Regions from separate parts of the Staphylococcus gallinarum genome, predicted to be linked through region 3. Evidence: predicted binding sites of a transcription regulator. Region 3 holds the regulator's gene; each other region holds the start of a gene.
The links. Region 3 encodes Rex, which represses fermentation and respiration genes when NADH is low (regulators of the CRP and FNR family bind a similar motif). Its sites were predicted from a motif close to TTGTGAAATATTTCACAA; they were not measured.
Positions count from the first base shown of each region.

Region 1: a site for Rex is predicted at 1,755-1,772, ahead of JN168_RS02675 (nitrate/nitrite transporter). Genes of this name have one in related genera too.
Region 2: a site for Rex is predicted at 2,253-2,270, ahead of JN168_RS03080 (formate/nitrite transporter family protein). Genes of this name have one in related genera too.
Region 4: a site for Rex is predicted at 2,901-2,918, ahead of JN168_RS05445 (L-lactate dehydrogenase). Genes of this name have one in related genera too.

Region 1 covers NZ_CP069082.1:632,756-640,649, forward strand. The annotation lists gene JN168_RS02665 (sensor histidine kinase) at 1-927, shown strand, start outside; gene nreC (nitrate respiration regulation response regulator NreC) at 948-1,601, shown strand; gene JN168_RS02675 (nitrate/nitrite transporter) at 1,929-3,092, shown strand; gene JN168_RS02680 (Hsp20/alpha crystallin family protein) at 3,272-3,706, opposite strand; gene JN168_RS02685 (Hsp20/alpha crystallin family protein) at 3,742-4,122, opposite strand; gene JN168_RS02690 (MarR family winged helix-turn-helix transcriptional regulator) at 4,369-4,809, opposite strand; gene JN168_RS02695 (DUF3139 domain-containing protein) at 5,172-5,528, shown strand; gene JN168_RS02700 (cation:dicarboxylate symporter family transporter) at 5,953-7,227, shown strand.
Region 2 covers NZ_CP069082.1:722,934-730,827, forward strand. The annotation lists gene JN168_RS03060 (HAD family hydrolase) at 1-497, shown strand, start outside; gene JN168_RS03065 (hypothetical protein) at 500-691, shown strand; gene JN168_RS03070 (hypothetical protein) at 756-941, opposite strand; gene JN168_RS03075 (hypothetical protein) at 938-1,297, opposite strand; gene JN168_RS03080 (formate/nitrite transporter family protein) at 1,379-2,197, opposite strand; gene JN168_RS03085 (amino acid permease) at 2,513-3,901, shown strand; gene JN168_RS03090 (alkaline phosphatase) at 4,240-5,673, shown strand; gene JN168_RS03095 (MurR/RpiR family transcriptional regulator) at 5,775-6,650, opposite strand; gene JN168_RS03100 (PTS transporter subunit EIIC) at 6,650-7,894, opposite strand, start outside.
Region 3 covers NZ_CP069082.1:965,819-973,712, reverse strand. The annotation lists gene JN168_RS04390 (oligosaccharide MFS transporter) at 322-1,581, opposite strand; gene JN168_RS04385 (glycoside hydrolase family 43 protein) at 1,574-2,566, opposite strand; gene JN168_RS04380 (redox-sensing transcriptional repressor Rex) at 2,762-3,409, opposite strand; gene JN168_RS04375 (ABC-F family ATP-binding cassette domain-containing protein) at 3,556-5,484, shown strand; gene JN168_RS04370 (MutS-related protein) at 5,847-7,439, shown strand; gene JN168_RS04365 (VOC family protein) at 7,685-7,894, opposite strand, start outside.
Region 4 covers NZ_CP069082.1:1,153,775-1,161,668, forward strand. The annotation lists gene ribH (6,7-dimethyl-8-ribityllumazine synthase) at 1-299, shown strand, start outside; gene JN168_RS05435 (proline dehydrogenase family protein) at 489-1,490, opposite strand; gene JN168_RS05440 (alpha/beta fold hydrolase) at 1,762-2,586, shown strand; gene JN168_RS05445 (L-lactate dehydrogenase) at 2,974-3,930, shown strand; gene JN168_RS05450 (transcriptional regulator, SarA/Rot family) at 4,076-4,477, shown strand; gene mnmM (tRNA 5-(aminomethyl)-2-thiouridylate-methyltransferase MnmM) at 4,904-5,464, opposite strand; gene mnmL (tRNA modification radical SAM protein MnmL/YtqA) at 5,461-6,414, opposite strand; gene JN168_RS05465 (MDR family MFS transporter) at 6,521-7,696, shown strand; T-box leader at 7,789-7,894, shown strand, end outside.

The DNA.
Region 1 (7,894 bases), 330 kb from region 3:
AATGATGCAGCAAAGGAAATCATTGCAGAAGATAATGATTATCAAGGAATGACACATGCGATTTGTAATCGTTGTGACGGCTATACGAATGAATATGATTTACAATCATGTGTAAATTGTTTTTTAGAAGCAAAGGAAATTGGTAATTCTAGCTTTCAAGTATTTATGAAAACAACACATGGGACTATTGAGCCTTTCACAGCGACGTATCAAACTATAGATGAAGCTACAGGAGTCAAAGCATTTACATTACAAAATGTGTCACCACAAATTGAAAGACACGATAAAATGTATCAAAGACAAATGATGCAAAAGACAATACATGCACAAGAAAATGAACGCAAGCGTATTTCACGAGAATTACACGACAGCGTCATTCAAGAAATGATGAATGTAGACATTGAATTGAGATTAATGAAATATCAAAAGGATGTCGATAGCCTAATTCACAATTCGTCAAAGATAGAAGGACTTGTTACCAAATTGATTGATGATATTCGTAATTTATCAGTGGAATTGCGTCCATCTTCTTTAGATGACTTAGGATTAGATGCAGCATTTAAATCATATTTTAAACAAGTCGAAGAAAATTACGGTATACATGTGATTTATCATTGTAATTTATTAACACAACGCTTTGATAATGAAATAGAAACGGTGATATATAGAATTGTGCAAGAAGCCGTGTTTAACGCTATAAAATATGCAGAAATTGATTTCGTGGATGTTGATATAGAGGTCACTGATGAGCGATTAGTTGCTAAAGTCGTCGATAAAGGAAAGGGATTCGACAAATCAGCACAACCTAAAGGCACAGGTTTAGGATTATATGGAATGAATGAACGCGCGGAGTTAATAAATGCGAAAGTTAATATAGATACAGATATTGGGAAGGGAACAAGTGTAACAGTTGAAGTTCCATTATAAGTATATAAGGAGATTTTAAGTTGAGAATTGTAATTGCAGATGATCATGCCGTAGTACGAACTGGATTTTCTATGATTTTAAATTATCAGGAAGATATGGAAGTTGTGGGGACAGCAGCAGATGGGGTGGAAGCATATCAGAAAGTAATGCAACATAAACCCGATGTACTCATCATGGATTTAAGTATGCCACCAGGAGAATCAGGTTTAATAGCTACGAGTAAGATTAGTGACAGTTTTCCTGAAACTAAGATACTCATATTAACGATGTATGATGATGAAGAATATCTCTTTCATGTATTGAGAAACGGCGCGAAAGGTTATATCTTAAAAAATGCGCCAGATGAACAGTTATTACTAGCGGTGAGAACGATTTATCAAGGTGAAACATATATTGATGCAAAATTAACAACTTCATTAGTAAAAGAGTTCGTCAATCATTCAAATAAAGATATTAAAGATAGCACGGATCCATTTTTAATATTATCAAAACGAGAATTGGAAATCTTACCACTTATTGCCAAAGGATATGGAAATAAAGATATTGCTGAAAAGTTATACGTATCTGTAAAGACAGTGGAGGCGCATAAAACGCATATTATGCAAAAGTTAAATTTAAAATCCAAACCAGAATTAGTTGAATATGCAATGAAGAAAAAGTTAATAGACTTCTAATAGTGATACGCTTTAATCTTATGAAAGCCATATAACAATATGATTGTAGTTAATTGTATTGTTGTTTGGCTTTTTATATTGCTTATTAAATTAATGTGATACTCAGGTTGTTTCGTATAGGGAATTTATATATTTACTCAAGGGAAATTCCTTATGTTCATTTTTTCACAAAGATTCTAAAATTATAGTTAAAGATATACTACTAGGTTACTCACTAGTACAAGAGTTGATTTGTTATTAGCAATACATGACTAACAAGTAATTGTGTGTAGCATTTTGACTAGAAATTAGACTTTAAATTATTGTTAAGGATGAAGGTGAATATGAATGCGAAAGTCAACGGGTAGTTTTCAATTGGTCTTGCAGACATTTAGTTTAGTGGCTGGATTTATGGCGTGGAGTATCATTGCGCCATTAATGCCTTTTATTAAAGAAGATATACAAATAAGTGGGAGTCAACTATCAATTATATTAGCTATTCCAGTTATTCTAGGTTCTGTTTTAAGGGTGCCTTTTGGCTATTTAACAAATATCATAGGGGCCAAATGGGTATTCTTTAGTAGCTTTATAATTTTATTGTTTCCAATTTACTTCTTAAGTAATGCACAATCACCTATAATGTTGATGGCTGCAGGCTTCTTTTTAGGTGTAGGTGGAGCAGTATTTTCTGTGGGAGTAACTTCAGTACCTAAATATTTTCCAAGAGCTAAAGTAGGATTAGCAAATGGAATTTATGGTATGGGGAATATCGGAACTGCCATTTCTTCTTTTTTAGCCCCTCCTATTGCCGGTATAATTGGTTGGCAATCAACAGTGAGATGTTATCTAGTCATCATCGCAATTTTTGCATTATTAATGTTCTTGTTAGGTGATGCCAATGAACAAAAAATTAAAGTTCCGTTACTACAACAATCTAAAATTTTATTTAAAGATTTGAAATTATATTACATGAGCTTTTGGTATTTTATTACATTCGGAGCATTTGTTGCATTTGGCTTATTTTTACCAAATTACCTGGTTCAAAATTTTGAGATTTCAAGTGTTGATGCTGGTATTAGATCAGGTATATTTATTGCTTTGGCGACATTTTTACGACCTTTGGGAGGCGTATTAGGTGATAAATGGAATGCAGTTATCCTATTAATTATAGATTTTATTTTTATGATTATAGGAGCATTAATCTTAAGTTTTTCAGCACATATTATTCTATTTACAATAGGGTGTTTGTTAATTAGTCTATGTGCTGGATTAGGGAATGGTTTAGTATTTAAATTAGTGCCATTTTACTTTGCCAAAGAGTCTGGTGCAGCGAATGGTATTGTTTCCATGATGGGAGGCTTAGGTGGATTCTTCCCACCTATTGTCATTGCTTATGTCACATCAATCACTGGTACGAGCCATCTGGCATTTGTATTCTTAGCATTATTTGGTGTGATCGCAATAATAACTATGTATCATATTGTAAAACGTGATAAATTAACTTTTAAATAATAAAAAATAGGCGTCCACAGTGCAATTACATTGTGGACGTCTATTTGATAGGCTGATATATATTTAAATCACTGTTCAAGTGATGGATAAGGTCAAGAATATTAAATGAATATCGTTATACTTCACACCATCGTCAAATTCACTATAGTGCTACTTATAAAGTACTGTCTATTTAAATGTTAATTAATTTCAATGCGTGTTGCTTTATTTTCTTCAGCAGGTAATTTTGGCAGTGTTACACGTAAAATACCGTTATCATGCGCTGCAGTGATACCTTGTTCATTGACATTGTCAAAGTTAAATTGTCGTTTTAAATCGCTATAACTGCGCTCTTGGTGAATGATTTTGCCAGCTGAGTCTTCTTCGGTATTCAATTGAGTTTGTTTTGCTTCAATAGTTAAAACGTTTTTATCGAATGCTAAACTGATATTTTCCTTTTTAATACCTGGTAATTCTGCTTCAATTAGGTAATAATCTTCAAGTTCCGTAACATCAGATTTGATTTGTGTTTGATTTGGGAATTGATCGAATATTTGCTTGCCGAAATCTTTAAATAAGTCGCTAGGATTTACATCAAAAATTGAATTGTTAAATGGTTTCTTTTCAAAAGCCATGAGCAATCACTCCTTAATTTGTATAAAGTATTTTATTAATCAATGTTAATTTGTGTTTTACTTTGTTTCATTGGTAAGTTAACGATTAGCATACCATCTTCCATTGTGGCGTTAATATTTGTAGTATCGATGTGTTTAAAAATAAATTGTCTACTTTGTTTTTTAGTATTTCTTTCACGAATCAAGTACTGTTGTTCATTTTCAGTCGCTTCATTGTCAGAACGCTCTGCTGATATTGTTAAAATGTTGTTGTCGTATTCAATGTTAATATCTTCTTTATTAAAACCAGGGAGTTCTGCGGTAATTGTATAGTTATTACTTTGTTGATAAACATTTACTTTGAAATTTGAATTTCCAAGTAGCATATTATCAAATAAATCAGTTGGTAAATGACGTGTTTGTCTATATTGAATCATCTCTAAAACACCTCTCCTTTAACTTTATGATTACATTATAAAACTTTAGTCAAAGAAAGTCAAAGTCAAAGGCTTATACGTTTGAAAATTTTATTATGTTGATATTGTGGTAGGTGACTAGAAGGCATTGATTAAAGAAATTGAGCGCTGATAGATAAAGTAAAATATAAAAAAGAGGCAACTAAAAGATATAGAACGTCAACGTTAATGCAACTTCCTACTTTTAATCTACCTCGTAAGTATATATTAAATTTCTTTTGTAAAATGTTTATTTACAAATTTTTGTAATGTTTCCTTTAAGTCGATAGCTTCTTCTTTGTCCATATCAAATTCACTAAAGACTTTTTTAGAGATACCTAATAAAGGCTCTTTTACGTTTATTCCTTTTTCAGTTAACGCAATTTGTAAATTACGTTCATCATCAAGTTCACGTGTTCTTGTTACGTAACCTTTTTTCTCAAGTTTTTTTAATAAAGGTGTTAGTGTACCTGAATCTAAGAATACACGTTCTCCAAGTGTTTTGATATTAATCTTGTCTTCTACTTCAATTGCGAGTAAAACGATATAACCTGTATAAGTTAAATCAAATTCTTTTAAATATGAAGTATATTTTTTAATTATTTCCTTTGAAGAAACATAGAATAGAAAACAAAGTTGTCTTTCTAGGTTACTATCTTTTTCCTTCATTTAATCACCCCTTTTGAATGTTAACCTTATTATGAAGTGTAGGCGCTGTCAAGGAATGGTTGCGCCCACTTAGTGTTTTAAAATTATTAGATTTCGATAAATATTATAACTTAAACCGTAATGTTTACGACAACATATTTGCTCAAAAGTAAATGATTGTATGCTTTTGATATGTATTTGCTAGTTGCATATATAGTTAATATAAGAAGATTTTGTTACAAAAATACCTTTACTCTTTATAAATTTATTATTATAAGTCATACTATTATCATTGTAGATAATAATATATAAAATACATTAAAACATTACGCTTAACGCTAAGCTATTTTAAATGAAATTGCTTGAACTAAAGGAGAATTAAGATGAAGACATTTTTTAAAATTTTTGGGCTTCTAGTGGTGTCATTGATTATTGCAATTGCATTTTTCTTTGGCTTAAGAACTTATCAAGGTCATAAAAATTTAGAGTTAGTAGATCACTATTTGAAAGAACAAAATTTAACGCAACAAGTTAAATCTGAAAAAACACTCTATAGTGCTAAAAAAGGGTTATACTATAAAGAAGTTAAATTTAAAGATGATCCAGATGTAACTTATGTGGTTCAACCTATCGCTACTTATAAAGGCATTGTGGTTCAAGCTTTTGATTCAGAAACAAAAGAGAATATTAAGCATGCAAAACATAATAAATTCGAGAAAGATTATAAGCCTAAAAAATAAATAATCATTATAAATGTTATTAGCACTATAAGCTAAACAATAATGAATAGGTATCATTTCTAATCATCCATTATCGCTGAGTCAGTAGTTATCTTTAACAAGGTAGCTACTGGCTTTTTTTATCTGCGTATGATTTCGCTTACATTATATATGTTACTCAAATATATATAATGGTAAAAGAGAAGTTAGTTTCAACAGGGAGAGCTTAAAAATAAAGCAAGATTATCGTTAAATGATTATCTTTAATTTTAAATCAATGTAAATCATACTAGAAGGTCAATTTAAAGGTATGTTACTTATTTATATAAGTTTGGTGTAATTAGTTATATAAATTAGTTATTTGTACTCTATAGCGTAAAAATTTTATATCTAATTTATATTTATTTTGCTATAATTATTTTGTCAGAAGAAGGGGAGAAACATCATGGCAATTTTTAGAAAAATAAGTTTACCGATGCAGGTTGTTATCGCATTGGTTTTAGGTGTAATCGTTGGGTTACTACTTTACGGACATGAAGAACTCGTTAATTATATTAAACCATTTGGCGACATCTTCTTGAATTTAATTAAAATGATCGTAATACCTGTCGTTTTCTGTTCCTTAGCTTTATCTATTTCTAATGTAGGTGAATCAAAAACGGTAGGGCGTTATGGAGTTAAAACAATTGTGTATTTTGAAATTATCACAACAGTAGCAATTGGATTAGGGATTGTATTTGCTAATATATTCAAACCTGGTATAGGGCTAGATCCTGATAAACTACCAAAGGGTGACATATCAACTTATGAATCGTCAGCTAAAGCAGCTGAACATTCTACATATGGTAATCATTTTATTGATACGATTGTAAATATTGTTCCAACAAATTTTTTCGAAGCCTTAAACAAAGGTGATTTATTACCAATTATCTTTTTTGCAGTCTTTTTTGGTATTGGATTATCAGTTATAGGTGAAAAAGGACAACCTGTAAAGGATGTATTGAGTGGCACGTTAGATGCAGTTTTTTGGATGATTAATAAAATTCTTAAATTAGCACCATTAGGTGTTTTTGCTTTTATATGTACGACAATAATGACTTTCGGGGCAGCGGCGTTATTACCATTACTTAAATTATTGCTTGTCGTTATCGGGGCTATGATTTTCTTTGTAGTGGTTGTGTTAGGTATTGTCGCGAAAATGTGTGGTGTTAATATCTTTTCAATCATGAAGATCTTGAAAAATGAATTAATTTTAGCATTTTCAACTTCAAGTTCAGAATCGGTATTACCTATTATTATGCAGAAAATGGAAAGATTTGGTTCACCTAAAGATGTAACATCATTTGTAGTACCTATAGGTTACACATTTAATTTAGATGGTTCAGCACTGTATCAATCTATTGCAGCATTATTTGTAGCGCAAATGTATGGTATCGACATGTCTATTGGACAACAAATTATGTTGATGGTTACGTTGATGGTAGCATCAAAAGGTATGGCTGGCGTCCCAGGTGTCTCTATCGTAGTGTTAATTACTACATTAACGTCAATGGGCTTACCTGCAGAAGGATTGGCATTAATAATTGGAATTGACCGTATATTAGATATGGTGCGTACATGTGTAAATGTAATGGGAAATGCTTTATCTACAATTGTTATTGCAAAATGGGAAAATGTATATGACAAGGAAAAAGGACAAGCATATTTAAAATCAATTTAATTTTTATTTCTGACAAAGTTAGGCTGTAGAACATAAAATTTACAGACTAACAAATAAACATATTTAGATTAGCTATGGAGAATTCTATGACGATAGATTTTTTCATAGCTATTTTTATTTAATATCTAGTATTGTTGGCTCGCTTTCCTAGGGGCCAGCTTCAGCCTGTAGTCTTCAGCTCGTCCTGTTCCCACAGGAGTCTCGCCAACATACTGCTTAAAAAATAGGGTTTTATATTAAAATACAAATGTTAAACTTTTATAAGAATGTAAATCATGAAATATCCATTTTTCTTATCTACTGTTTTATGTTCAATATTATAAATTATAGGCTCGCTTTCCTAGGGGCCAGCTTCAGCCTGTAGTCTTTAGCTTGTCCTGTTCCCACAGGAGTCTCGCCAACATATGTCTTTCAGATGAAGGTTCTAATTTTATTGATAGTACATAACAGGAAGCTAATGCCAATAGAAATAGTTGTTTGAAAAGGTTGATTGTTACTAAGGAGTCAATTTATTTCTTAAATATTTTGAAAAAATAGCCCTTAAACGCAAAGTTATTGTCATTTAAGGGCTATTAGGCAATTGATTATATGTCAAAATGAATTAACTAGCATTGATTCCCTGATAGTGAAATGAATTTTTTATACACTGTTTTGTGACAATGTTTAG
Region 2 (7,894 bases), 240 kb from region 3:
AATTACATAACTATTTAGAAGCGCAACTTGGACTTGAAAAAAAGTCAGCCATATATCAAGAACATAACGAAACAAGTGTGAATTTGCCAATCAATAAAGAGGTAGAAGCGTTGATGAAATATTGTAAACAGCGTCATATACCAATGGCAATTGCTACAAGTAGTTATAGAAAGGATATTGAACCTACCTTTAAACGTTTAGGATTAGAGCAATATATGGACATTATTGTTGGACGTGAAGATGTCGACGAAGTAAAGCCTAATCCAGAATTGTATTTAACAGCGGTTCAACAATTAAATTATAATCCAGTTAATTGTTTAGCAATAGAGGATTCGGTTAATGGTGCGACAGCGGCAATTAATGCGGGTTTAGACGTTATAATTAATACTAATCGTATGACTGAACTTCAGCCGTTTCAAACTCTTAATTTTACTGCTAAAGATGTTACAGCAAATGAAATTATTGAACACTATTTTGAACAGCGTGGGAGTAAATAATAATGAATGCATATTTACTATTATTTTTCTTAGGAGGGCCACTTGTATTAGCAATTGGCAACTTAATATTAGGTCCGATATTCAATCGTAAGATCCCATTTGCCATTCATTTACGTTCGTTTATCATAGCAACATTGCTTTATTTAATTGGGGCAACTATCTTATATTTTTTACTATTACAAGATAAGCTTTAATAAAAAAGATGTTTATAGTTTAAGTCTAGCTAGTGACTCATACTGTAAACATCTTTTTGTTATATTATTTAGTAAATTGGAATATTAAAGTAACTATCACTAACACGAGTAAGATAGCATCTATACCGACCATAATTGCAAAGCGTGGATTCTTTTCACCATTAGCTTTACTTTTTTTAACAGCTTTTAAATTTGGAATTAAACTGACGATTAATAATATTAATATGATGATTCCTAAGACAAGACTCACTTTTTATCACTGCTCGCTTTCTTTTTTTCAATATATTCCCAAAGATATCCTGCAAGAACACCAATGATAATACCTATAATAATACCAACTTTTATGGCTGAAAATAAGGCGCTTACTAAAATAGCAATTAATAAAGTAATCGGTATCGTAATGCCGAATTTATATTTTCGTTCTGGAGAATTAACAATTGAAAATAATACAAAATATAGTACACCAAATACGACTGCAGCCAAAAGCGATTTTAAAAATACTGACATAAATGCGTGATGTGAACCACTAAAATAATTTAACAGAAAAAATAAAATGCCGAAAACGACTGCATAACTAAGCGTTCGTTTAATTGAGTTTGAAGCCATAATGTACTCCTTTTTATTTGAAAGATTACAAAAAGTATAGCATATATTATGGTTGAATAAGAACTCATGACAATTTAACGATTAATTGTCGAATTGATGATGATCATTTAGATAAGCATAGAACAATCCAATGATTAAACCGCCTCCAATGTAGTTGCCTATCGCAGCGCATACTACATTAACTATAACTGGAATCGTTTCTATTATTGAACTCTGATAGATAAAGCCTGCAGCAAATAGTACAGAATTATATACGACATGTTCGTATCCCATAAAGGCAAATATCGAAACACCAAACATCATTACAAACATTTTTGCTAAGACGTCATCTATTTGCATTGCAATAACTAAAGAGATATTGATAAAGAAATTGGCAAAGATCCCCTTGATCAATATTGCAAACCAACTTGCTGTTAGTGTCTTGTGTTCAATTATTGCATCGAGATGTATCATCATATCAGGTGTCATGACATCAGAAGCACGCATCAGTAAGAAGAGGATGAGGCCTCCAACCGTGTTACCAATAAAACATAAGGTGAATATTTTAAATACACGGGTGGGGGCAATGACTCTGTAATATAAACCAACTGTGAAATACATAAAGTTACTCGTTAATAACTCAGAATTTGTAAAAAGAATAAGTACGAGCGCAAAACTAAATGCAGTTGACGCGATTAGATTAGAAATACTAGGTGACATTTCAGTTCCAAAGTTGGCTTTCAGTGATAATACAAAAACAATAATTGTACCTAAGATAAAACCTGCCATAATCGCACGTAACAAATAGCGTTTGAAATAAAAACTTTGAAGTATATCTTTGGTTTTAATTGTTTCTACGACATGGTTCACCCAAACTTTCCCATAAAAAACTTTATCCCATTGCACATTTTTTCCGTTCAAGGTTGTGTCCTCACTTTCATTTGATTTAAAGCTAGTATACTATGTCTCTACACATTTGTGAAACTTTTCACAAATAATACAATTTTTACTTTATAAGCCTTGAGAGAGGTATTTGTAGAGAATAGAAGAAAAGATGGAGAGGGAGAAAAATTATGCTTTACAATTTATAGTAAAATCGCGTACAATTAAAAAACGGAAATGTAAGGGCTTACATTGTTTTAGTTTGGTATTTTAATTTTGCCAATTTATAGTATAATAGCGACATGATAAGTGATTAATTATACTTATATTTGAGAGAGATGGGGTTTGAATGAGATGAATGATAATAATGAACTTCAGAGGGGATTAGGTGCGCGTCAAATGCGGATGATTGCATTGGGTGGTACCATAGGTGTAGGTCTATTTATGGGAGCTACAAGTACAATCAAATGGACTGGACCTTCTGTAATATTTGCTTATTTAATAGCAGGTATCTTTTTATTTTTAGTTATGCGAGCAATGGGTGAGATGGTTTATTTACATCCTACATCAGGTTCGTTTGCCAACTTTGCAAGTGATTACATACACCCAGTGGCAGGTTATTTGACTGCTTGGAGTAATATATTTCAATGGGTAGTCGTCGGTATGAGTGAAGTTATCGCCGTCGGAGAATATATGAATTATTGGTTCCCAGATTTACCACAATGGATTCCAGGCGTTATCGTGGTTGCCTTGTTAATGGGAGCAAACTTAGTTTCTGTTAAAGCCTTCGGTGAGTTTGAATTTTGGTTCGCGATGATTAAGGTAGTTACAATTATCTTAATGATTGTTGCAGGATTTGGCTTAATCTTCTTCGGACTTGGTAATGGTGGAGAAGCAATTGGTTTATCTAATTTATGGTCACATGGTGGCTTTATGCCAAATGGTTGGGTTGGATTCTTCTTTGCTTTATCAATCGTAATTGGTTCATATCAAGGTGTTGAATTGATTGGTATTACAGCAGGTGAAACAAAGGATCCACAGAAGAATATTAAGAGCGCAGTAAACGGCGTAATCTGGCGTATATTAATTTTCTATATTGGAGCAATTTTCGTAATTGTTACAGTTTATCCTTGGAATGAATTAGGCAACATCGGAAGCCCATTCGTTGCGACTTTTGCTAAAGTAGGTATTACTTTCGCTGCTGGATTAATTAACTTTGTAGTATTAACTGCAGCAATGTCTGGTTGTAACTCAGGTATCTTTAGTGCGAGCCGTATGACTTTAAACTTAGCTCAAAAGGGCATGCTACCTAAATTCTTTACTAAAGTAATGAAAAATGGTGTTCCTTTCTGGACAGTAACAGCGATTGCAATTGGTATCTTAATTGGAGCACTATTAAATGTTATCTTGCCACTATTCATTAAAGGTGCAGATAGTATTTTTGTTTATGTTTACAGTGCGTCTATCTTACCAGGTATGGTACCATGGTTTATGATTTTGATTAGTCACTTAAGATTCAGAAAGCATCACCCTGAAGAATTGAAAGGGCATCCTTTTAAAATGCCAGGTGGAGCAATCACTAACTATGTAACAATGGCATTCTTTATCATGGTATTAATCGGTATGTTATTTAATAAAGAAACAGTCGTATCTGTAGTAATCGGTATTATTTTCTTATTATTAATGACTGCATTCTATTTCATTAAAGGCTATCATAAGTTAAGTAAGAACGAGCAATTATAAAATTATCTGACTTATTAAAAAAATGTATCTTCTTATATGGAGATCGTTATAAGTTAGGTATATTAAACAAGAGAATATATAAATGTATCAAACCTTATCAAGGCGTGTATCGTCTTGATAAGGTTTTTTAATGCATCATTATTAATAGACAGCTTTATATTAGAATTATGAATATGGTATATAATCCTTTTCAGATAAAAAGCGAGAGTTATTAATGAAAATGAATATATAATGCAACTTATTTACATAAATTTTACATCTTAAAAACAATAACTCAACACTCTTTGCTTACACTTACAGTATAAGCTTGATAATACATATTAAAGGAGTTATTAATTATGAAATTCTATAATAAGTTAGCAACAGTATCGGTGACTAGTGCAATTGTTATGGGTTCTGTCTTGGGAAATGCACAATCAACTTTCGCATCGAGTGGGGGAAATAGTTCAGATCAACCTGTCGATGTATCATATATGGGTAATACAAAGAACCCTAAGAATGTTATTTTCTTAGTAGGTGATGGAATGGGACCATCGTATAATAGTGCTTATAGATACTTTGCGGATAATCCTGAAACTAAAGAAATGGACAAGACAGCATTTGATAACTACCTATTAGGTACACAACGTACAAATCCAGATGATCCAAAGGAAAATGTTACAGACTCAGCAGCAGGTGCAACGGCATTTAGTTCTGGCCATAAAACATTTAATGGAGCAATTGGTGTTGATGCAAATAAACAAAAAGTTAAAACTGTATTAGAACAAGCAAAAGAAAACGGGAAGTCAACAGGTCTAGTTTCAACTGCAGAAATCACTGATGCAACACCTGCAGCTTATGCAGCTCACGTTGATGACAGAGATAAAAAAGATGAAATTGCACAGCAATTTTACAATGACAAAATTAATGGTAAACATAAAGTTGATGTATTACTTGGCGGTGGTGCAGAATACTTTGGCGATAAAAATGGTAATTTAACAGATAAATTCAAAAAGGATGGTTATGATGTTGTAGATAATAAAACAGATCTACAAAATTCAACGAGTAAACAAGTATTAGGATTGTTTGCTGACAATGACATGCCATTACAAATTGATGCGCCAGAAAAAAATCCTAAACTAGTTGAAATGGAAGACAGTGCAATTAAGCGATTAGAATCAAATGACAAAGGTTTCTTCTTGATGGTAGAAGGGGCGTCAATCGATAAATCAGGACATCCAAATGATGTTACTGGTGTAATGTCAGAGATGAGTGGTTTTGAGAAATCATTTGATTATGCGATGAATTATGCAAAATCACATCCTGATACATTAGTTGTTGCAACAGCAGATCACTCAACTGGTGGTATGACAATCGCAAAAGGTAAAGACTATGTTTGGAATCCAAAAGCTATCCATCAAATGAAGCATTCTGGTTCATATATGACTAAAGAAATAGCAGAAGGTAAAGATCCAGAGAAGGTAATTAATGACGGCTATGGCTTTGAAGTTTCTAACTCTCAAATCAGTAAGATTAAAGATGAAGCTGAAGCATTGAAGAAATATGATGAGGAAGATAAAGAATATGAAGCGCAATTCCAAAAATTACAAGATGCAATTCAAAAACCAATAAATGATAAATCACATACAGGTTGGACAACAAATGGACATACTGGAGAAGATGTGAATACGTATGGTTTTGGTCCAGGTAGTGATCGATTTAAAGGTAATATTGATAATACAGACAATGCTAACAACATATTTGATTTCTTTAAACATGACGTAAAGCAATAAATATAAAATAACATTGTTATAACTTAATGAACTAAAAAGCACCTAATTTCAGGAATTCCTGTCATTAGGTGCTTTTTATAGTAGCTGAAGATTTGAAAACGTTAATGTTTAAATTTTATTAAAGATAAATGCTTTCGATAATTATTGAGTGCCATTTTAGATTGTGTGATGGAATCAAGAGATGATTCATAATTCAATGCAATGTAACGATAATATAACACATCAACTGAAAATAATTGTGCAAACAGTGAAGTGGTTGCTGCCATACGTAATTCATTCTCATCGGTTTGTCCGTAAATTAACTTGTAGTTTGAAACTTGTGCTATGGGATTATCAGCTGTGCTAGAAATTGTGATTATAGGAATATTATAATCACTTGCGACACTAGCCATTGAACGTAATTCACTATGACTACCTTGATTCGTAATGAATATAATACAATCTTGATTATCGTGTGTCGCAAGTGTTGTTATAAACAAATGTGTCTCTTGCACTAATCGGACATTAAGCCCGATACGTGATAATTTTTGATACAAATCAGTAGCTATAACAAATGATGCACCATAACCGAAGATAAATATATTGCGTGCTTGCTTTATCACATGGCAAATTTCATCTATACTTTTAGCATCAATATGCGTTGCAACGAAATTCATAGTATCTGTCGCACGTGATAACATCTTTGATTTAAGTGTATCAACTGATTCATTTGCAACAAGTTCAAGGTGAGTATTATTTGTCGTATCTTCTGGTAAATAACGTGATAGTGCAATTTTTAATTCTTGGAACCCTTTGCCTGTAACTTTCCTGCTAAATCGTACAATTGATGCTGTACTCGTATCGATTGCTAATGCTAAGTCTTGTACAGACATATCAATAATTTTGTGTGGAGCATTTAAGATAAAATCAGCTATTTTCTTTTCACTTTTTGTAAAATCAGGATACTGCTTATCAATTTTGTAAAGTAAATTCGTCATTATAAATCACCTAAACTATCAGTTTCTCTCATAGCTTTAGTTGTGCCGAATAAATAAGTAAAAATAAAACCACCGGCATAAGCTGAGAGCAGTCCTCCTATATATCCTAGATACATATGATCTGAAATTAATGGTAATAGTGATATACCACTTGGGCCAATTGCAGTCGCACCAATGTGTCCAATGCCTCCGATTACTGCGCCACCAATACCGCCGCCAATACAAGCTGTGAAGAATGGTTTGCCGAGGGGCAAGGTTACACCATAAATTAATGGTTCACCAATACCTAAGAAGCCAACAGGTAAGGCACCTTTCAAAGTATTGCGGAGTGTTGTATTCTTACGACATCTAACCCATAAAGCTAATGCTGCGCCAACTTGACCAGCACCCGCCATTGCAGCAATTGGTAACAGGTAAGTTGCACCCGTTTGATTTATCATCTCAATATGAATAGGGGTAAATATATGGTGTAATCCTAACATTACCAAAGGTAAGAAGAAAGCACCAATAATAAAGCCACTAAATACACCACCAATATCAATAATGCCATTGATGATATGAACGAGACCATCTGATATAAAACCTGCTAAAGGCATAAAGATAAAAATTGTAAGTAAACCAATTATAAATAAAGTGATTGTTGGAGTGACAATGATATCAATTGCATTAGGGACAATTTTATGAAGTCTTTTTTCAACGATACTTAAAAGCCAAACAGCAAATATAACCCCAATGATACCACCTTGACCAGCTTGAAGCGGTTCGCCAGTAAAGATGTTAGTAATCGTATTTTTATCGGTAAGACCAGTTAGTAGTGTGGTACCACCAATAACACCACCAAGCCCTGGTGTTGCACCAAATTCTTTAGCTGCATTAATACCAGTAAAGATTGCTAAGTAAGCCAACATACCGTCCTTTATGACGTTAAATACAGTCACCAGTTGTGTTACCCAGGCTCCCGATATTTGTCCACCTGCAAGTAAGTTACTTAATACAGCGGCAATACCTCCAATTAAACCAGCACCTATAAATGCTGGAATCAGAGGTATAAATATATTAGCAATAGTCTTTAGTAACTTATTAAATTTACCGTGTTTTTGTTTAGATTTATAATTTGATTTATTCTGTGCGGCTTTTGCTTCTGCATCTTGCTTAAAATTCGTTGTACCATGTGGGATTGTTTCACCTAATTTGACGCCACTACTTTGCGCCATGTAACCTGCGACTTTATTAACGGTACCGGG
Region 3 (7,894 bases):
ATTTTAGTAAATAATCGATGATTTATGATTTTATTTAAATCTTCATCACTTAATTTGTTTTTTATTTTTTGGTTTATCTCAGGGATAGTTTCTGTTTCAAATAATTCATTTTAAAATGTCTTATTTATTGTAGTAATTACATTTAAGAACTGCGAATTGTTTGCGAGACACCTGAGGGAGTAAGATGAGTGTCGAGACCGAGACTCGCTACCTTAGGAAAGCAAGCAATAACAAGCCCATCAAAAATCTTTGATGGGCTTAATGCTAGGTATTTATGTTCTAGAGGCTTGATTAATATATATTTGGTTTTTATATATAAAGTTAACTTACTTTTTTTATTTTTCTATTCATCGTAATTTTTTGATAATCTATTTTATCATTACTCATTAATAAAGCACCTAGACAAACAAGGACAATAATAATTAGCGACATCACAATATAAGTGTTTTGAAAACCGATAATTACATAAAGTTTCCCCATTACTAAAGAGAAAAATGCCACCCCTAATTGCTTCGCTACATTAAATGCAAGCATGTAAACTGTAGCAGATAGTCTAATATCAAATGTACCTACGATATATTTCATTATAGAAACTAACATTAGTGGCATTTCTATCGCTGCTAATAGTCTAAAGAATGATAGTAACCAAACTTCATCTGTGAATGCCGTACCTATGACCCTCAAAAATAAAATAATACCAAATAAGAATAAGCCATTCTTAGAACCTATTTTATTAATTATCCATGGCATAAATATCATAACAACCGCTTCAATAAAAATTTGAGTTGAAGTTAATTTACTAAATAATGATTCCCCATTACTTTGATTTGTAAAAAATTTAACAAAATAATTAGGAAACTGTTGATCAAATACATCATATAAACTGGCACTACCAATAATTAATAAACACAATCCCCAAAAACTTTTATTTTTAAATAACTTTAGAATCGTATTTTTATTTACATATGCTCTTTCATTTTTCGTTTTATCATCCTTTTGATATTCAAATGCGTTAACTTTAACAGACCAGAGAATAATACCAAGTAATAGTGCTACTATAGTACATACCCAAAATATACTATTGGGCTGTTTCACAAACATAATGCCACCAATAAATGCGAACGAACCGCCAGCAATTGAACCAAATAATCTTGCATGGCCGTATTCAAAGTTATTTGCTCGGCTCGATTTTTCACAATATGATTCGACGACCCCCACACCACTATACAAACACAAACTAATAAATGAACCACCTAATACACTACCTAACAGCACATTCATATTGATTAATGGAATAAAAGCATATTCAAAAAATGGTCCTATTAGCAGTAAGCAAAAAATAACAAATGCAAACAAATACTTTTTTAATCCTAATTTATCTTGTATGACGCCATAAATTGGTTCAAGTACAATTGCTACAATAGACATTGTTGAAAATACAATTCCAGCTTCTGCTGTGTTTAAATGTGCTACTCTATTTAACCACAATGGCAAAAATGTAATGATTAATGTCCAGATAGCAAAATAAGAGAAATTAATGCCACCAAATCTCCAAAATGTAATACGCTTTAAATTAATCAATGGCATCACTTCCAATTACCTTGGTAGAATGAGGTGTTGAACGCGTATCAACAACAGGTGAACCAAAATCCGGCCAACCATTATACCATTCTATTAATTGCGCACGTGCATGACGATTTGGATCATACAATGGATCGCCCTCAATCTCTGTATAATTTCTAGCATGATAGACCAACACATCATGCAAGTCATCTTTAGATTTTGTAAATGAATTATGTCCTGGACCGTATTGTCCATTTTCAATAGCACTTGTAAATACAGGTTCTTCAACTTTATCCCAAGCATTAACATCTAATAGATTACTATCTACAGAAGCAACAAGCATTCCCATACAGTAATCAATACCTGTTGCACTCGCAGAATATGTTAAAAATATACGTTGCTCTTTTATTAAAATGGCCGGCCCTTCATTTACCCAAAAACCCTTACACTCCCAGTCATATTCGGGTATCGTTAACATTGTTGGTGACCCTTTTAATGTCCATGGATTTTCCATTTCAGAAATATAGATATTTGAGTGTCCTGGTATCTCTATATCTTGTTGTGCCCAAACATAATATAAACGCCCATTTAATTCAAAAACGGTTGCATCCAGCGAAAATGTTTCCCATCCTGTATCTATTTTCCCTTTATCTATCCAGTTATCTGTAAGTGGGTCATCATTACTATTCTCTAAGACGAACATTCTATGATTAAATGTATCATCCTCAATGTAATCATTTGGTGCTGCTGCATAATAGATAAACCATTTATCATTTATTTTATGAATTTCAGGTGCCCAAATCAATGCGCTTTTTTCTCCATCTAAATCTTTAGTCCATACAACATGTTCTTTTGCTTCATTTAGCTCATTCAATGACGATGCTTTCCTCAAAACAATACGGTCATATTTCGGATAAGAACCAGTAAAATAATATGTTCCTGATTCCTTAAAAACAAACGGATCTGCTCTCTGTATTACAATTGGATTGTTTATCTGCTCCATAAAATCCCCCTTAACCCCTTTTTTATGAAAACGTTTACAATTACAATGTATTATATTTGTCCGTATAAGTCAATATATTTTAATCTTTGTCCGTACAAATAAAAGATAATATTGAAATCTTTCTTTAACAAAAAGTAAGTCAAAAATAAACGAGTTTACTTATCTCTATTAAATAAGTAAACTCGTTTGTTAAAATTATTTGTTACTATAATTTTTCATAAAAAATAATAATGATTGTAATTCTATACCTAAATCAATATGATGAACTTGCACATCAGATGGCGTAGATACACGACTTGGTGTAAAGTTTAATATCCCCTTCACTCCAACATCTACTAACTTATCTGTTACTTGCTGCGCAACATCTTCAGGTGTAGTAAGGATTACGATATCTATTTGTTCACGTTCTAGAACCTCGGTAATATCTGCATAATTACTAACACTTACTTGACCGATTTCAGTACCTATCACATCTTCTCGTATATCAAAAGCTTCCGTTATTGTCATTTCATCATGGATTGAGAAATTGTAAGTTAACAATGCTTTACCTAAGTTCCCAACACCAACAATGGCAATTTTAATTTCATCATTTTCACTAATTTCATTTTTGAAAAAGTGTAATAAGCTATCGATATTATAGCCATAACCCTTTTTTCCTAGTTCTCCAAAATATGAAAAATCACGACGAATAGTTGCAGAATCTATATTCAATCCTTCGCTGATTGCCTTTGAATTCACTCTATCTATACCTTTTGATTTTAATGTATTGACGAATCTGTAGTATAACGGTAAACGTTTCAACGTTGCACGAGGAATCTTATCGCTTTGATTAGCCAAGATCATGTCCCCCTAATTTAAATAATAATACTAAATAATCTAATAATTACTACAACATTATACATTAATGATATATAAAAATAAACACTGATAGTTTTATCCATACGCTTTATACGGTAAAATAGATTTTGAATAGAGAGGTGCAAATTCGAATGATATTATTACAATTAAACGATATTACAAAATCATTCGACGGGGATGATATTTTCAACAACGTAGATTTAGAAGTTAAGACGGGGGAACGTATCGGTATTGTTGGACGTAACGGAGCTGGTAAATCTACATTAATGAAAATTATTGCAGGTGTCGAAGATTATGATTCTGGACATATATCAAAAATTAAAAATTTAAAAATGGGTTATTTAACACAACAAATGACTTTAAATACCAATCAAACGGTAATCGCAGAAATGACGAAGCCCTTTGAACATATTAAAGAAATGCAAGAACAAATGAAATTTGAAACAGATTGGTTAGCTAAACATGCAGAGGAATATGATACTGACGAATATAAAGCACATATTGCGCGCTATGAAAGTATCTCAAACCAATTTGAGCAACAAGAAGGCTATCAATATGAAAGTAAAATTAAAACTGTATTACATGGATTAAACTTTACGGAAGATGATTTCAATCGACCAATTAACGATTTCAGTGGTGGACAAAAGACTAGATTATCTTTAGCTCAAATGTTATTGAATGAACCTGACCTGCTACTATTAGATGAACCTACTAACCACTTAGATATGGAGACGACACAATGGCTTGAAAGTTACTTAAATTACTTTAAAGGCGCTATTATCATAATCAGTCATGATAGGTACTTCTTAGACAAAATTGTTAATCAAATATATGATGTCGCACTTGGTGATGTACAACATTATGTTGGAAATTATGGTCAATTCATTGAACAAAGAGATAAATATTACCAAAAAAAGATGCAAGAGTATGAAAGTCAGCAAGCAGAAATTAAAAAATTAGAGACATTCGTAGAAAAAAATATCGCTCGTGCATCAACTTCGGGTATGGCAAAAAGCCGACGTAAAATGTTAGAAAAGATCGAACTTATTAATAAGCCTATCTTAGATGCTAAAAGTGCAAATATTGAATTTGATTTTGAACGCAATACGGGTAACGATGTTTTTCATATAAAAAATTTAGCCATTGGTTACGACGAACCAATCACTTCAAATATCAATTTAGAAATTACCAAAGGTGATCATATCGCGATCATTGGACCAAATGGTATTGGTAAATCTACGCTGATCAAAACTATAGCAGAACGCCAACCAAAAATTTCAGGCGACATCACTAAAGGTGCAAACTTAAAGATTGGCTATTATGACCAAAAGCAAGCAGAATTTAAATCAACAAAATCAATTCTTGATTATATTTGGGATCAATACCCTACCATGAATGAAAAAGATGTTCGAGCAGTATTAGGCAGATTTTTATTTGTACAAGAAGACGTAAAAAAAGTTATCAATGATTTATCAGGTGGAGAAAAAGCACGTCTACAACTTGCACTATTAATGCTGGAACGTAATAATGTATTAATTTTGGATGAACCGACTAACCATTTAGATATTGATTCTAAAGAAATGTTAGAGCAAGCTTTATTAAATTTCGATGGTACATTGTTATTTGTTTCCCACGATCGCTATTTTATCAATCAATTAGCTAACAAAGTATTTGATTTAGACACAACGGGAGGCACGCTCTATTTAGGTGACTATCAATATTATGTTGATAAACTAGAAGAAACTGAAGCATTAAAATCTAAGCATGAACAATCACAGGTAGAACAACAAATAGACAATACACCTAAAACAAATAATTACATTGATCAAAAGCAACAAAAGAAAGAACAGCGACAAATCACTCGTAAAATAGAACAATGTGAATTAGCAATTGAAGATTACGAAGCACAAATCGATGATTTAAACGTTCAACTCACTAAACCTGAAATTTTTTCAAATCCAGATAAAGCAAATGATATTGCAATAGCAAAAGCAGAAACCGAACAAAAATTAGAACAGGTTATGTCAGAATGGGCAGAATTACAAGAATTATTACAATAATATCCTGACTTACACTTAAGCCAATGTATATTTTAATACATCGGCTTTTTTCATAGGATATATTTTACACTTTTTTATACACAATAAAAATCCTTGAATTGTAAGCTATCCACAAAGTTATCCTAGTTATACACAGGTAAAAAGTAACTTTTATTGCTGTGATTTTTTGGAAATACACTCCATATCCACATTAATCTTCTTATTTATCCACAACTTATGCACTTATTGTTAATAAGTACGCACGTTCCCTATTGACATTGTTCAGACGTTTTAATATTAAGAACCCACATTGTTATCTCTTTATATGAATGTCATAATAAAAAAGGACTTCACTATATAGAGAGAAAGGACTGTGTTTCACCATGCCCACGATTTTGTGGTTCTTTATTGCTTTTGTTCTAGCTAGTTTAATTATTGCGATTATTTCTAATATCGTAATTAATTACCGTCTTAAGAATGATATTAAAAACTTATGGTATAGACAAAAACCACTAGAGTGCTTTATTCGTCCATACCATCGTTATCATTATCAATACGATACATTCAAACATCAGCATCAATCAGACAAATTAATCGATGATAAAACATGGTCTGATTTAAATATGGACCAGTTATTTCAAAATATAAACTTTAATTTCACTTCTATTGGTGAAATGCGTTTATACGCTACTCTAAGGCAAATGTATCAAGTGAAGAATGAATCATTAATCAAGCGATTTAAATCAAATGTATCATTCAGAGAAAATGTCTCCATTCACTTAGCAAAATTAGGTAAATCAATTTATCCATTGTTTCCTAATCAGTTAGTATACATACAGCGAAATAATTTTTATATGGCCTGTACTTACCTACCATTTATCTTTCTCATATTATCTATATTCAATGCTAAATATGGATTATTACTTACCATAGCTTCACTATTATTTAATATGGTATTGAGTGGAACGATTCGCAAAACATTTGACCAAGATTTAAATTCTATATTCTATACTTCAAATGTAATTAAACGTGCTTATGATATTCACAAAATAGATGGTACACCAGAAACAGCTGTGAATTTTAAACACTTTGTAGTAGCACGAAAGTTCAGTGGTTTATTAGGGAGAGCTAATTCTAATGATGAAACCTTCATACTTATTATGTTAATTAAGTTAATATTTATGTTTGATTATCATGTTTTCCATCTCATTCAAAATAGCTTTAAAAAATATGAATCCGAAGTCATGGCATGCTATGACTATGTTGCAGAAGTAGATAATCATTATGCAGTAGCATTGTGGCGAGAAACGTTAGATGAATATTGCTTACCTCAAGTTGTAAATCATCAAGAAGTGACCTTTGAAGGATTGACCCATCCCTTAATTCCAAATGCTGTACCAAATACTTTGAATGTTGATAATCATATTTTATTAACTGGTTCAAATGCTTCAGGAAAATCAACATTTATGAAGGCAATCGCCTTAAACCTAATTACAGCTCAAACTATTCACACTGCAACAGCAACTATATTTAAATATCAACCAGGTTATGTCTATACATCAATGGTTAACCAAGATGATATTCTTTCTGGTGACAGTTACTTTATGACCGAAATAAAGTCAATCAAACGCCTATTTGATTTAACACTAACTGACCATATTTATTGCTTTATAGATGAAATATTTAAAGGAACAAATACCACTGAACGTATAGCAGCGTCTGAAGCAGTACTCAATTATTTTGACCAACAAGATGGTTATACAGTTATTGCTGCAACGCACGATATTGAATTATCTGAACTATTAGATCATCAATATTCCAATTACCATTTCAATGAATCCATTTCAGGTAACACAATAGACTTTGATTATAAGATTAAATCTGGAAAAGCTGACACACGAAATGCTATTGAATTATTACGTATCACTGACTTTCCAAATTCTATTTATGAACGCGCAAAATCGACAACACAATAACTTTACTTTGTATAAATAATTAAGCTACACGTTAGTTGAAATTGCCAAATACTTCTTACCTAAGTTCAAAGTTAAGACGGTGTACTTACTTAATACAACATGACACTCTGTTACAAAAATATAAAAATCCAGCAAATGAGCCATTTCATTTGCTGGATTTTGATTTAAATTTTTATATTTATATTTCAATTTGCAACTGAATTTAATTTCTTAAATAGTAAGATCGATGCAAGATCAAATTAATGTTATTCAGCATTAATCATCCAAGTAACCCCAAATGGATCATTAAACATACCATATAATTCTGACCACTCTGTCTTACCTAAAGGCATCGTTGCTTCACATCCCGCTTCTACTGCCTTATTAAAGAAGTCTACTGCACGTTTTTTCGCTGCTTCATCTGATTGATCAAATGTGAATGCAACAATCGCACCACTGTTATCAATTTTTTTATT
Region 4 (7,894 bases), 190 kb from region 3:
CATTTGAAATTCCGTTAGTTGCTAAAAAATTAGCACAAAAAAATGAATATGATGCAATTATTACTTTAGGTTGTGTTATTCGTGGTGCGACGACACATTACGATTATGTTTGTAATGAAGTGGCGAAGGGTGTTTCTAAAGCAAATGATGTATCGGATACACCAGTTATATTTGGTATTTTAACTACTGAAAATATTGAACAAGCAGTTGAACGTGCGGGTACAAAAGCAGGTAATAAAGGTTCAGAAGCTGCAGTTAGTGCAATTGAAATGGCAAACTTATTAAAATCTATTAATTAAGTTATAGCTTTTAATAAATGTCATTGTTCAATTGACTGTCAATTCAACTTTAAGGAAATAAAAAACAGTAATCTAGGCTATGACTTAGATTACTGTTTTTTATTTTAATGGTTTAGACATTGTGAAGTACTTTCATAATGCATCATCCATGTTTATTTATTGTAGTTACAAAATCACTTTAATACTGTGTTATTTTGAAGTGAACTTTTTGAAAAGTGCAATAGTTGCACCTAAAGCTGTTACACCTGCTGCAACAATACCAGCCTTTTTAAGCACTTCAGGTTTTGTAAATTCTTTGAACATTAAATTAAGGTTTTGTGGTCTTTCCGCTAAGCGTCTCATGAAATAACCAAACCAATCATCACCAAATGGTACATAAATACAGAAATTATAGCCATCTTTAGCGATTTCTTCAGCTAATTCAGTTCTAAATCCATATAACATTTGGAATTCATATCGATGTTTAGGTATATTATTATCCTTAATAAATTGTAAGATGTGAGTGATGACACGATCATCGTGCGTAGCAATTGATGTAACATTCTTAGCCGTCAATAATCTTTTCTTGATTAGACGTATGTAGTTTTCATCAATTTCCTCCTTGGTTTGGTAAGCAATATTATCAGCTTCTTTATAAGCCCCTTTAACCATTCTTAATCTAAGTTCTGGATATTTATCTACCAAAGCATCTGCTTTATATAAATATGCTTGAATAACAGTACCTACATTTTTAAATTCACCTTTTAAACGATCTAGCACTTGCGTGATATCGAATAAACTATCATACTTCTCAGTATCAATATTAATATGCATATTATTGAATTCATTGGCTTTCAATAATATTTCACGTAAATTACGATAAGCTAAATCAATATCAAATTCTGAACCTAATTGGCTCAGTTTAATAGACATATGGCCATTTAAATTATGATTATTAATCGCATACATCACTTCTAAGATTTGATCTTTTGCTTGTATCGCTTCGCCTTCGGTGTCCACAAATTCACCTAGGCAATCAACAGTAACTGTAATTCCTTTATCGTTTAAACGTTCAATTGTGTCTAACAAAGCAGGGATTGTGTTTCCTGCTACAACTTTATTCGCTCCTAACATGGGACCGATTTCTTTAGCTGCATTATTTAATAAAGTATTGTTAGATAGTCCTATAAAAAAATTTTTCACAATTGGCATATTAATTCCTCCCATTCTGCTAATAGCTTACCTTTCTATAATAGTGTAGCATGAATCAATTGTTAAAGAAATCGTTTACAATAAAATATATTACACTTTATATTTCATAGTACACTCATGTAATTGGTATAGAAGTGTTTTTATATATATAATGGCACAAAAATTAAATCATTCACGACAAACTACATGTTTAAAATGGAAATATCGTATACGATTTTGATACAATAAATGTAATGAATTAAATTTTTATATAGAAGGGGAAGTAGTAATTATGTGGAAATGGGAAACAGAAAATGAAGCTAAAGGCGTCATTGTGATCGCTCACAATATGCTAGAACATACAGGACGCTATGCATATGTTATTACCATGCTTCGCCGTAATGGATACCATGTGATTATGGGCGATTTACCAGGTCAAGGCCAAACTTCTCGTTCTAATAAAGGTCAAATTGAAAATTTTGACGTTTACCATGAGCATATACTTGAATGGATAAGAATCGCAAATGAATATAAGATTCCTACATATGTATTAGGTGTTGGATTAGGCGGCTTAATTATGTTGAATCTACTTGAAAAGGTCGACGTACCTATTGAAGGACTTATGTTAATTTCACCATTATTAGAATTTAAAAAAGGCAATAAAACACGTAAAGATAAAGTGATTTCAAACGTAGGGAAAATGGCCAAGGATAAACGCTTTAAAGTAGGTATAAAGGTTGAAGATTTAACACGTAATGAAGAGGTCATTGAAGAAACGATGAATGATCAATTGATGTTGCAAAAAGTTACATATAATTGGTACAAACAAATTACAGACATTATGAAAGAAACAGTGACACATTTAAAGGATATAGAATCTATACCTTTATTATTGATGTATGGTGATGCAGATAAGGTGGCAGATATCACTGCAATGAAACTAGTTAAAGATAAGGTCACAACCAATGAACTGTATTTTAAAGAATGGAAAGGTTTGTATCACGAGGTACACAATGAACCTGAACGTGATGAGGTAATGCGCTATATCTTAGCTTTCTTAAATAATAGTTCAAGTAATAATGGATTTGTAATTGATGATGAAAATGAACCTTCATAATGTGTCATGAATTAGTTATTTAGTTGAAAATTTATGATTGCTAGTTGGATTTTGAGTTGAAAGGTTATACGCCATATCTCAAGTTTTTGGTTTGGTTGATAATTTTCCCGCTCAAAATTAAAAAATACAAGTTGCTGTTGAGATACTCCGTTTAAAGTAGACACTGAAAAGTGAAGCCTTTGAAGGGAGTATTTTTATAATCTGCAATTCATTTAAAATGTAATACTTCTGAACTGTATGAATATATCAATAAAATATTGTGATTATTTTCACAAAAAATATTGCAAAAACTAAAATTGTTTGGTATATTTAATTTGTGAAAAAAATCACATAACAAACATAAATTAAATAAACTTTTGAATAGTATTTGAGGGAGGCAGTTTTAATATGGAAATGATTAAAGGAAACAAAGTTGTATTAGTTGGTGATGGAGCAGTTGGTTCTAGTTATGCATTTGCAATGGTTGCCCAAGGTATTGCTGATGAACTTGTTATTATAGATTTAGCGGAAGAGAAAGTGAAAGGTGATGTATTAGACTTAAATCACGGAGCACCTTATGGCGATTCCCCAGTTAATGTTAAAGCAGGACGATATAGTGATTGTAGCGATGCAGATTTAGTTGTTATAACAGCTGGTGCAGCACAAAAACCTGGTGAAACTAGACTAGATTTAGTTGAAAAAAATACTAAAATATTTAAATCTATCGTAAGTGAAATTATGGATTCTGGATTTGACGGTATATTTTTAATCGCAAGTAATCCAGTTGATGTATTAACTTATGTTACTCATAAAGTTTCTGGCTTACCTAAAGAACGTGTTATTGGTTCAGGAACAATCCTTGATACTGCACGTTTCAAATATGAATTAGCACAAGAATTTGGCGTATCTCCAAGTAGTGTTGAAGGTTCAATTATTGGAGAACATGGTGATTCAGAATTAGCTGTTTGGTCACAAACACGCATTGCAGGACAACCTTTATATAATATGTTAAAAGATGATCCTAGCAAACAACATAGAATTGATGAAATTTTCGTTAATACGCGTGATGCTGCTTATGATATTATCAAAGCTAAAGGTGCGACATACTACGGTATTGCAATGGGCTTATTACACATCACAAAAGCAATTTTGAAAAATCAAAATGTAGTTTTAACAGTATCTAGCTATTTAGAAGGTGAGTATGGACAAGACGATGTTTATATGGGTGTTCCTACATTAGTAAATAGAAATGGAGCAGTAAAAATATTTGAAACACCATTAAATGATGAAGAAATTAAATTATTTGAGCATTCTTCAAAAGTTTTGAAAGAAATGCAAAATAAAATCACGGATATAATTGCATAATTCATTGTTTATATTTAAACTGTAAATAAGATTAATTTTGTTTTAAAATCAAATATTTATAAAGAGTAGATTTACCACTCTTGGGGAATGTGATTTTACAAGTTAATCTAACATATATCATTTACTATGATTGGGGGAGTACTCTATGGGAAAGACACTTGCCGATAATGTTGATGGTGTATTGAGATTAGAATTAGTATTGCAAGACATCAATGATATCTTTAGCAAAGTTCAGAAGCAGTACAAAATGTCTAAAGAAGAAATCTTAATACTTCTTACTTTATGGAAAGAAGGATCAATGACTTTAAAGGAAATGGATGGTTTCGTTCAAATTAAATCATACAAACGTACAAGAACGTATAATGATTTAGTTGAAAAAGAGTGGATCTTAAAAGAAAGACCACAAAATGATGAACGTACAGTTATTATTCATTTCAATGAGAAATTGAAAGATCAAAGGGAAGATCTTTTGTCATTCTTTAAAGAAGAAATTGATTCAAAGTCATCAAGCATGCAAAACAGTCTTAAATCTATTTTAAATTTATAGGGAATGTTAAAGTAGGTTGAATTATAACTTTTACTGTAACATTAAATGCGTGAAATAATTATATTTGCGTAAATAGAGATTGGGACATGAACTCCCAATCTCAAAGGTAAAGAGCTGATCTGTAATGGATTGGCTCTTTTTTAAAAATTTTACACTATAACACAATACACAAGACGGATTGTAGTTCAATGTGCGACCAATTATATAAAAGCAAAAAACGTTAATTTCTATATGTTCTAAATAGAAATTAACGTTTTTGTTAAAGCTGAGCGCTGTGTATGTGTACATGCTACCATATGAAATTCACAGTGTATCGATATATGACATTAATAAAGTCACTAACTTGACTGCTATAATTTTGATTAAGATATTAAATTTATTTGCTTTAAATTTGTTATGCGCCTTATTGTTTGAAGTGTTCGGTATTTATCTTTTTTCTATTGCGCATATAAAAGGTGGATTATTTTGTTGATTAATAAATTGATATTGTAATACATGGGCTTGTTCTTGGTCGATTTGTGTTAAATAGTCAAATAATGCATCCTTTTCGATTTTCCCTTCAGGATGTCCATGATAAATCACTAATATAATGATACCTTCTTTGGATAATATTTGAAAAATATCCTCAATAGCTGCAATCGTCGTTTGTGGTTTGGTAACAACTGATTTATCTCCTTTAGGTAGGTAGCCTAAATTGAAGATTGCTGCATCGATATGACCATAATCAGTAGGTGGTATATATGTTTGCACATGCTCATGGCCGTCTTGAATCAATGTTACATTATCAAGGTGTTTCGTACGTTCAAAGGTATTCTGAATTGCTGTTTTTTGTATATCAAATCCATAAACTTTACCATCAGGTACTTGCTCAGCTAAAAATAATGTATCATGACCATTACCACATGTAGCATCAATCACAATGCTTTCTGAATTAACATGACTGGTAATTAATGATTTGGCAAATGGTAAAATGCGTTCTACCTTCATGATTTTACAGTACTTTCAAAGTATTTACCTTGATAAGAATTTCTTCTTGTTAATTCATTATCAATTTCATTTAGTACTTCCCATTTATTGACACTCCACATAGGACCTACCATTAAATCTATCGGTCCATCTCCTGTAATTCTATGAACGATCATTTCTTGTGGGATGATTTCTAATTGGTCACATACCAAGTTTGTATATTCTTCTTGAGACATGAATTCTAACATACCCTTATCGTATTGTTTGACCATCGGTGTACCTTTTAACAAATGTAATAAATGTATTTTAATACCTTGAACGTCCATTTTTGCAACTTCTCGAGCTGTTTCCATCATCATATTGTAATCTTCGCCTGGTAAACCATTAATGATGTGTGTGCAAATGTTAATATTATGCTTTCTCAATTTTGCAACACCATCATGATACGTTTGCATATCATGAGCTCTGTTTATTAAATCAGATGTTTCTTGGTGTACGGTTTGTAATCCGAGTTCCACCCATAAATAAGTACGTTCGTTTAATTCTGCTAAATATTCAACCACGTCATCTGGTAAACAATCTGGACGTGTTGCTATAGATAAACCAACGACACCAGGTTCCTTTAATACTGCTTCGTATTTTTCGCGTAATACTTCAACAGGGGCATGTGTGTTTGTAAAAGCTTGGAAATAAGCTATATATTGACCTTCGTGCCATTTTTCATGCATGCGATCTTTAATTTGTTGGAATTGTACTTCTACTGGGTCTGCGCGATTCCCAGCAAAGTCACCACTACCTGCAGCTGAACAAAATGTGCAGCCACCATGTGCAACAGTGCCATCTCTATTAGGACAGTCGAATCCGCCATCGATTGCTACTTTAAATATTTTTTGTCCAAATTTATTTTTTAAGTGGTAATTCCATGTATGATATCTTTTGTTTTCAAATGCGTAAGGGAAAAATTGACCCATGAGACATTTTCCTTTCTAAATTCATTCTAGTTAAAGATTTTAACATATTTTAATGCTATAGTGTTTAGAGTGAAATGAGAAAATTTGAAAGAAAGGAGCCTTTTAAATGAAAATGCCTAAATCTGTTTGGTGGTTGGTAATTGGTATGGCATTGAATATAACTGGCTCAAGTTTCTTGTGGCCGTTAAATACAATATATATGAATGATGTTTTGCACAAAAGTTTAACAATGGCAGGACTAGTGTTAATGATTAATTCTATAGGTATGGTTGTGGGTAATTTACTAGGTGGTACATTATTTGATAAATTAGGCGGCTACCGCACGATTATATTAGGAACTATCATTTGCTTGATGAGTACGACGCTATTGAATTGTTTCCATGGTTGGCCTTGGTATGCAGTTTGGTTAGTTGCTTTAGGTTTTGGCGGTGGAATGATTGTGCCAGCAATTTATGCTATGGCTGGTGCTGTATGGCCCAATGGTGGTAGACAGACATTTAATGCAATTTATTTAGCTCAAAATTTAGGTGTTGCGATTGGTGCTGCATCAGGTGGATTTGTTGCTGAGTTGAGCTTCAACTATATATTTATTGCGAATTTACTGATGTATGTGTTATTTGCAATTGTAGCAATAACACAATTCAATATTAAAATAGATGTCAAAGTTAAATCACCAGAAGCATTAAAGTTATTTTCTAAGTCTTATAGATTGTACTTTAAAGCGTTGATTGCATTATGTGTCTTATTCGCTATTTGTTGGATTGCTTATATTCAATGGGAGAGTACAATTGCTTCCTTCACACAATCTTTAAATATTACGATGGGTCAATATAGTTTGTTGTGGACAGTAAATGGTATTTTGATATTAGTGGCACAACCTCTGATTTATCCATTTATTCGGCTGATGAAAGGTAATTTAAAGAGACAAATGTTTGTAGGTGTCTGTATTTTTATAGTTTCATTTTTTGTAACAAGCTTTGCAGAACAATTTTCAGTATTTATGATAGGAATGATAATTTTAACATTTGGAGAAATGTTTGTGTGGCCTGCAGTTCCAACGATTGCAAACAAATTGGCTCCAGAGGGTAAACAAGGTTCGTTTCAAGGTTATGTAAATTCAGCATCGACAATAGGAAAAGCGATTGGACCATTGTTAGGTGGCATGATTGTAGATATTTATGATATTCAAAAAATGTTTCTAATTATGATGTGCTTATTATTCATCGCTATAATTTGTATATTTATCTTAAGTCACTATTTGAATAAGATAAATGCTTCATAACTTAAAAGTTTAGTAATTACAATGAACAATGAATCAAGCGAATAAAGCTTTAAATACATTTTACTACTTGAAATAAAGTGTTATTTAAAATATTATTAGTAATGTATAGGAGTAGTAACTTAAATACTTATCATCAGAGAGCTAGGGGATGGTGAAACCTAGTGTTAAGTGTTAAGTGAACTTACCAGAACGTAAAGT